DNA from 2 places in the Pseudomonas sp. DTU_2021_1001937_2_SI_NGA_ILE_001 genome. Region 1 is predicted to be linked to the other one. Evidence: predicted binding sites of a transcription regulator. Region 1 holds the regulator's gene; the other holds the start of a gene.
The links. The regulator FliA, encoded in region 1, starts transcription of late flagellar genes. The targets are predictions, from matches to a motif close to CTAAAGTTTNNNNNNNNNNNGCCGNTAA.
Positions count from the first base shown of each region.

Region 2: a site for FliA is predicted at 1,927-1,954, ahead of RRX38_RS06880 (methyl-accepting chemotaxis protein). Genes of this name have one in related genera too.

Region 1 is NZ_CP135971.1:1,944,557-1,948,764, reverse strand. Features, by position in the region: gene flhF (flagellar biosynthesis protein FlhF) at 1-298, shown strand, start outside; gene fleN (flagellar synthesis regulator FleN) at 414-1,250, shown strand; gene fliA (RNA polymerase sigma factor FliA) at 1,247-1,987, shown strand; gene RRX38_RS08110 (chemotaxis response regulator CheY) at 2,222-2,596, shown strand; gene RRX38_RS08105 (protein phosphatase CheZ) at 2,617-3,402, shown strand; gene RRX38_RS08100 (chemotaxis protein CheA) at 3,438-4,208, shown strand, end outside.
Region 2 is NZ_CP135971.1:1,678,167-1,682,374, reverse strand. Features, by position in the region: gene RRX38_RS06890 (5-deoxy-glucuronate isomerase) at 440-1,234, shown strand; gene RRX38_RS06885 (TraR/DksA family transcriptional regulator) at 1,474-1,878, shown strand; gene RRX38_RS06880 (methyl-accepting chemotaxis protein) at 2,007-3,692, shown strand; gene RRX38_RS06875 (DUF2235 domain-containing protein) at 3,892-4,208, shown strand, end outside.

The DNA.
Region 1 (4,208 bases):
GCAGGTGCTCACCGCGGCCTACCACAGCTACAAACGCTGTGGCCTGGCCGGTTGCATCCTGACCAAGCTGGACGAGACCGCCAGCCTTGGCGAAGTGTTGAGCCTGGCAATCGCTCACGAATTGCCAGTGGCCTATCTGACCGATGGGCCGAGGATTCCTGACGACCTGCATCTGCCGCGGCGTCACCAGCTGGTGAGCCGTGCGGTCAGCGTGCAGCTGCAGGATGAACCCAGTGAGGAGGCGATGGCGGACATGTTCGCCGACCTCTATCACACCCCCGGCAAGCGAGTGGGGTAAACGATGGAAAATAAAGAAAAGCGTCTGCATCGCTGGTCTGCCAGGCATTGTTCGACACGGAACGTGCAGCCCGTAATGTGGTTTCGGTCCAAGCATGACAAGGTAAAGAAATAACATGGGCAGCATGCATCCTGTACAGGTTATCGCCGTGACCGGCGGCAAAGGTGGCGTGGGCAAGACCAACGTTTCGGTGAACCTCTCACTGGCGCTGGCCGAGCTTGGGCGCCGTGTCATGCTGCTCGATGCCGACCTTGGCCTGGCCAACGTCGATGTCCTGCTGGGCCTGACGCCCAAACGCACGCTGGCCGATGTGATCGAAGGCCGCTGTGAGCTGCGCGATGTGCTCTTGCAGGGCCCGGGTGGGGTGCGCATCGTGCCGGCCGCCTCGGGCACGCAGAGCATGGTGCACCTGGCCCCGGCCCAGCATGCCGGGCTGATCCAGGCATTCAGCGAAATCGGCGACAACCTCGACGTGCTGGTCATCGATACCGCCGCGGGCATCGGCGACTCGGTGGTGAGCTTCGTGCGCGCCGCCCAGGAGGTGCTGCTGGTGGTCTGCGACGAGCCTACCTCGATCACCGACGCCTACGCGCTGATCAAACTGCTCAATCGTGACTACGGCATGAACCGTTTCCGGGTCCTGGCCAACATGGCGCAGACACCGCAGGAAGGGCGCAACCTGTTTGCCAAGCTGACCAAGGTCACTGACCGCTTCCTCGACGTGGCCCTGCAGTACGTCGGTGCCGTGCCCTATGACGAATGCGTGCGCAAGGCGGTACAGAAGCAGCGTGCGGTCTACGAGGCCTTCCCGCGCTCCAAGTGTGCGCTGGCTTTCAAGGCCATCGCCCAGAAGGTCGACACCTGGCCACTGCCTGCCAACCCGCGCGGGCATCTCGAGTTCTTCGTCGAGCGACTTGTTCACCAGACCAGCGCAGCAGGACCGGTCCAATGACAGCAAGCGGCTATCAGATGTACAGCAAGGCGTCACGCAACTCACAGTACGAACTGATCGAGCGTTACGCACCCTTGGTCAAGCGCATCGCCTATCACCTGCTGGCGCGTCTGCCTGCCAGTGTGCAGGTCGAGGACCTGATCCAGGCCGGCATGATCGGCCTGCTGGAAGTCTCGACCAAATACGACTCCAGCAAAGGGGCCAGTTTCGAGACCTACGCCGGCATCCGCATCCGTGGCGCGATGCTCGACGAGGTGCGCAAAGGCGACTGGGCACCGCGTTCCGTGCACCGCAATACACGTATGGTCAGTGATGCAATACGTGCAATTGAGGCAAGAACGGGTCGCGACGCTAAAGATCATGAAGTTGCTGCCGAACTCCAGTTAAGTCTTGATGATTATTACGCTATCTTGAACGACACCTTGGGTAGCCGGCTGTTCAGTTTCGACGACCTGCTGCAGGATGGCGAACATGACGGGCTGCATGAGGATGGCGCCAGCGGTTCGCTGGAGCCCTCCCGAGATCTCGAGGATGAACGCTTCCAGAATGCCTTGGCCGATGCCATTGCCAATCTTCCGGAGCGTGAGCGATTGGTGCTGGCGTTGTACTATGACGAGGAACTGAACCTCAAAGAGATCGGGGAGGTCCTGGGGGTCAGTGAATCGCGAGTCAGCCAGTTGCACAGCCAGTGTGCAGCGCGTCTGCGGGGGCGTCTGGGGGAATGGCGCGCGCGTTGAGGCGCTCGCGGTTTTCTCTGGTTTCAGACCGGCTGCATCAGGTTAGGCAAGCATCCAGACAAGGCAGGAGCCTGTCAGTCGACTCCGTGAGGGGGGCTGCGGGCGTCTTGTGCGTGTCCTGATACTTGGCTGTCAGGGGTGTGGTCGAAGATGGGCTGTATTCGTATTGAGTGAACAGCGGGTCCGGGGAGCGGGCCCGTTAAAGACTGCTTGGAGGTCGAATTGGACAAGAACATGAAAATCCTCATCGTTGATGACTTTTCAACGATGCGGCGGATCATAAAAAACCTGTTGCGTGACTTGGGGTTCACCAACACGTCGGAAGCCGATGACGGCCTGACCGCGCTGCCTATGTTGCAGAGTGGTGCGTTCGATTTTCTGGTGACCGACTGGAACATGCCGGGCATGACCGGGATCGAGCTGCTGCGCAATGTCCGTCAGGACGAGCGCCTGAAGAACATCCCTGTGCTGATGGTGACTGCCGAGGCCAAGCGTGAGCAGATCATCGAGGCCGCCCAGGCCGGTGTGAACGGTTATGTGGTCAAGCCCTTCACGGCGCAAGTCCTGCAAGAAAAGATCGAAAAGATCTTCGAGCGCGTCAATAGCTGATTGCATGCCGCGAGGGTGCTATGGATAACAAAGATTCACTGGGTGACTTCGAGTCGACCCTGAAAAGACATGCGCAAGAACTCGTCGCCAGCCTCGAAAAGGGCCGGTTCGGCGATGCCGTGCAACTGATCCATGAACTCAACCAGACTCGCGACCGTGGCTTGTACCAGGAAGTCGGCAAATTGACGCGCGAGCTGCACAGCGCGATCGTCAATTTCCACATCGATCCGCACATGCCGCAAGCCGAAGAAGTGTCCCAGATCACGGATGCCACCGAGCGTCTGTCGTATGTTGTGAGGCTGACCGAAGGGGCTGCCAACCGCACCATGGACCTGGTGGAGCAGAGCGCGCCGATGATGAATGGCCTCAGCGATGAAGCCAAGGTGCTGCGCGCCGACTGGGGTCGCTTCATGCGCCGCGAGATCGGTGCCGAAGAGTTCCGGGACCTGGCGCGTCGCGTCGATGTGTTCCTGACTCGAGCCGAGCAGGACAGCCATGCGGTCGCGGGCAACCTCAATGACATTCTGCTGGCCCAGGACTACCAGGACCTGACCGGCCAGGTGATCAAGCGGGTCACGCAACTGGTCACTGAAGTTGAAAGCAATCTGCTGAAGCTGGTGCTGATGGCCAGCCATGTCGATCGTTTCGCTGGCATCGAGCACGATCACGAAGCCATGCAGGCAGAAAAAGATCCGAAAAAACATACCGCTCAGGGTGAAGGTCCGCAGATTCATGCCGATAAACGTGAAGATGTCGTTTCCGGGCAGGATGACGTGGACGACTTGCTATCGAGTCTTGGCTTCTAAGGTCAATTGACGGTCAATTTTAGGGAGCACCCCCCATGAGCTTCGGCGCCGATGAAGAGATCCTTCAGGATTTTCTGGTAGAGGCCGGCGAGATTCTAGAGCAACTGTCCGAGCAGTTGGTCGAGCTGGAAAGTCGACCGGACGATGCGGATTTGCTCAATGCAATTTTTCGCGGTTTTCACACTGTAAAAGGGGGCGCCGGCTTCCTCCAGCTGCATGAGCTGGTGGAATGCTGTCACATCGCCGAGAACGTGTTCGACATCCTGCGCAAGGGCGAACGACGCGTTAACGCAGAGCTGATGGACGTGGTGCTTGAAGCCCTGGATACCGTCAACAGCATGTTCGGTCAGGTGCGTGAGCGCACCGACATCACCCCGGCTACCCCAGAGTTGCTGCAGGCACTTGCGCGCCTCGCCGAACCCGAGTCGGCTGACGCGCCTGCTGCACCCGCACCTGTCGCCGCGCCCGAGCCGGTCAGCGAGCCGACGCCGGTCGCCGAGGCTGTCGAGGCCACTGCCGACGACAGCGACCTGATTACCGAGGCTGAATTCGATCAGTTGCTCGATGCACTGCACGGCCCGGCAGGCGATGCCGCGGCAGCCGCACCCGCACCAGCCGCCCCAGCGGGCGCGGTAGAAAGCGACGAGATCACCGACCACGAATTCGAAGCCTTGCTCGACCAGCTGCATGGCAAGGGCAATTTCGATGCCGGCAAGGCCACAGCGGCGTCCGCGCCGAGTGCCCCGCCAGCAGCGTCGGCCGCTGCTGCGCCGGGCGGTGACGAAATCACCGACGACGAATTCGAA
Region 2 (4,208 bases), 270 kb from region 1:
CGCACCCGTTCCTGGCGCGTTGACGAAAATATAGATGGCGTTTTGCCTCTTTGTACAATTCATTCTTTCAAACTGAAAGCGTTATGCGAATACGCCGCATCCCGGGCTGCAGCCCGTGAAGTACGGGCTTTTGCCCCTATTCATTGACCGTTATGCGACAGCTGCGCGAAACACCTCATTGATACCAGGTTCTCAGGGGGGCTTGGGTCGATAGCTTTTAGCTATTTTTTTGCCTTCCCGGCGCTTATGCCGGTGCGTTCAACCGGATTTTCCGACATGAGGTCGGAGCCGTTCGACCGGGCATTCCCACTCGGACCTATCCTCCAGCTTTAAGCCAATACCGTTCGGTCAGGCGCATGTGGTTCGCTGGCAGCGGCTTTGGCCGCCCCGTATCCTGAGGCGCTCGCCCGCCCGCCCATCGTCGCAAGGAGCTGCCCGCATGAGTCTATTGACCAAAAGCAAGGCGACTGGCACCTGCATTGTCACCTTGCCTGTCGCAGGGCCGAAGCATCTGGGCTTCGCGGCGTACCGTCTGGAGGCCGGGGAGGTTCTGCCGTTGGCAGCACAAGACCGCGAACAGTGTGTGGTGCTGCTGGGAGGGCGCGTCAGCGTCAATGGCGAGGCACAGGGGCAGGGCGCCTTTGGCTGGGCCAATATCGGTGCGCGGCATTCGGTGTTCGAGCGCCGGCCCCCTTATGCGATCTATCTGCCGCCCAATAGCCAGGCGCAGTTCCTCGCCTTGGGGCCGGCCAGCCTGGCGGTCTGCTCGGCGCCAGGCGCTGAGGGTGGGCCTTTTCCCGCGCGGCTGATCACGCCTGACAGTATGCGCCGCAGCATGCGCGGCAAGGGCACCGGCACCTGTCTGGTCTACGAAGTGCTGTCCGATGCCCAGTTGATTCATTCACTGCTGGTGATCGAAGTGCATGCGCCGCCAGGTTATTCGTCCGGCTGCCTGCCGCCCGTGCAAGCGCCTGAAGGCGACGCGTTGGCAGACACCGTCGAAGAGCTCTGCTACCACCAGGTCAGCCCGGTCGACCGCTTCGTGTTCCAGCGGGTATACACCTTCGACCGGCATATCGACCAGGCCATGGCGGTGGAAAATCATGACCTGGTCAGCCTGCCCAAGGGGCTGCATCCGCTGAGTGTGCCCCTGGGTTGTGAAAGCTATTGCCTGAGCGTGAAGGCCGCCTCGCCACTGCCAGGGCGTCGCGACGCCGACTGGCACGACCTGTGATGGCTGCTGCTGACTCGAGGGGCCAGCCTCAGGGTGCATGCCCCTGCTTTTTTACAGGTCTTTGCCCTAATTGTTGGTCATTCGCAGGGCAGGTGGGTTGCCGAGTGCGCAAGGCGGCCTTAGACTGCCGCCCCTCGTGACCGGAGTCCGAGGCCTCGCCGTGAAAGCCGGGCGCTTTCAGGGGCTCGCACGGATCCTCTGCAGATCGGCTAAATGCACGTTTTTTATTAGAGAAATCAATGACAAAGGAACAGTTGCTGGCCATGCCGGCCGATGACTACATGAATGCCGAGCAGCACGCTTTCTTCGTCGAGCTGTTGCAGTCCATGAAAGTTGAAATCCATGAGCGCATCGAGAAGAGTCGTGCCGCCATCGAGAGCCTGGATAGCCCGGCAGACCCTGCCGATGCCGCTTCCGTGGAAGAAGAGCGTCATTGGCTGGTGAACGCCATCGAGCGCGACCAACGCATGCTGCCACAACTGGAAATGGCCCTTACGCGCATCGCTGACGACACCTTTGGCTGGTGCGATGACAGCGGCGAGCCGATCGGCCTGAAGCGCTTGCTGATCAGCCCGACCACTCGCTACTGCATCGAAGCGCAAGAGCGTCACGAGTCCATCGACAAGCATCAGCGCCAGTACTGATTCGACCTGGCAGCGTTGGGCGACACCGACCGGGAGGCAAGCGATTGCCTCCCGGTTTCGTTGTGGCCGCCGTTCGTCGTTTTTCCGGCCGCATTCACTTCATGAGGGCCAGCTACCACTAACGGATCATGGCTAATGGCCGTTGTCTGGCGTTTAATCGACTTCTAAAAAGAAGAAACGCAGGGATGAACACCATGGCCGAAAACCTTTCGTTTGCAGGGAAGCTGGCAGAACCCGCCGCGCAGAAACCTCGTTCTTTACCCGCCTGGTTGCTCGGCGCCGCCCAGAGCCTGGGGGTGTGTCTGTTGCTGCTGGCCGCCGGTTCGAGCCTTCTGCCACTGTGGGCGAGTCTGCCCCTGGGCGTGGCGCTGATCTGGCTGCCCTGGCTACGTCGGCCCAGCGTGCAGGCGGGTAGCGTGGCGCAGGCCGATAGCGATATCACCCGGCTGACCCGTGATCTTTCCCACACCACCAGTCACAATGCGCTGTCGGCAGCCAGCGTGTCCTTTGCCGTGCGGCAATTGGCTGACAGGGTGCAGTCGCAGCTCAAGGCCGCCGAACAGGTGAGCGAGAGTGCGCATGTGATGATCGCCACCGAGCAACAGACTGCCCAGTTGAGCCAGCAGGCCCTGGGCGCGGCCAGCGAAGTGCGGCACAGCAGCGAGGCCGGGCGTAGCGTACTGGCCGAATCCATCGAGCGCATGCATCGCCTGAGCCAGCTGGCGCTGGACAGCCGGGAAGTCATCGGTGCCCTCAGCCAGCGCAGTGAAGAGATCCAGCGCGTGGCCCAGGTCATCCAGTCGATTGCCAGCCAGACCAACCTGCTGGCCCTCAATGCCGCCATCGAGGCGGCTCGGGCCGGCGAGCATGGCCGTGGTTTCGCCGTGGTCGCCGACGAAGTGCGGGGCCTGGCCGGGCGTACCGCGACGGCTACCGAGGAGGTCGGGCAGATGGTCGCCGATATCCAGCAGCGTACCGCCCAGGTGGTGGCGCAGATCCAGCAGTTGTCTGCCGACCTGGGCAGCGGCGTCAGCCAGGTCGAGGACACTGGTCGACACCTTGGGCGCATGGCCGACCTGGCAGCGGGCGTCGAAAGCCAGGTGGCGGAAATCGCCCAGGGCGCCCAGACCAATCAGGAGCAACTGAGCCATCTGTTCGTCGCCGTCGACCAGATGCGCAGCGACCTGGCTGTCAGTGACCAGCAGACCACCCGGCTGGCCGAAGCGGCCGTGCAGATGGAGCAGCAGGCCGAAACCATCAGCCAGCGTCTGGCACAGGTGGGCCTGGACGATTATCACCAGCGCATCTACGACCTGGCCCGCGAAGGCGCGCAGCAGATCGCGGCGCGCTTCGAGGCCGACATCACGCAAGGCGTGGTCAGCCTGGATGACCTGTTCGACCGCCACTATCAGCCGATTCCAGGCACCGTTCCGCCACGTTTTCATACCCGCTTCGACCGCTACACCGACCAGGTACTGCCCGAGGTACAGGAGCCGCTGCTCAAGCGCCACGAGGGGCTGGTGTTCGCCATCGCCTGTACCCAGCAGGGCTATGTCCCGACCCACAACGCCGCCTTCAATCAGCCGCTGACCGGCGATCCGGTGTTGGACACCGCGCGCAACCGCAGCAAGCGCAAGTTCGACGACCGCACGGGCATTCGCTGCGGCAGCCATCAACAGGCCGTGCTGTTGCAGACCTATACCCGTGACATCGGTGAACTGATGCATGACCTGTCGGTGCCGATCATGGTCCGTGGTCGGCATTGGGGTGGGCTGCGCCTGGGCTATCGGCCCGAGCAGCATCTCGGGGGCTGAACCACGAGTAGCGCCAGCGTGTCGGGGCGGTCAGCTGGGGGACACAACGGCGCCGCTTAAATAAAACTATTGATGTAGGAAAGTTCTGAAATACATATGAATGCTTGACTGTCGTGGAGTGCTGAGCAAGCTGTTCATTAATGCTTATAACGCGTTAGTGACAAGTTTGTAGTCGCTCGCATCTAAGGATGGATACACGATGAACAATCATATATATGGGCGTGCCGCAGTCGAGGATGACAGGCGGGCGCCACGGCGGGTGACCGCCAGGGTCGGCATTTTCTTCGATGGCACCGGAAATAACCGTGTAAATACGCGAATTGGCGCCGATTGTCGGGCGGCGATGCAGGCGGGCGAACGCCATCACACGGCCGCGTGTGCCGGTCGCCATGAAAAGTCTTCGAGCAGTTACAGTAATGACCTGACCAATATTGCGCGACTGGCCGAACTTTATCGGCAATCGCCTCGTGCCGTGCTGGAAAACAATGAATGGCGAGTTTATTACGCTGTTTATAT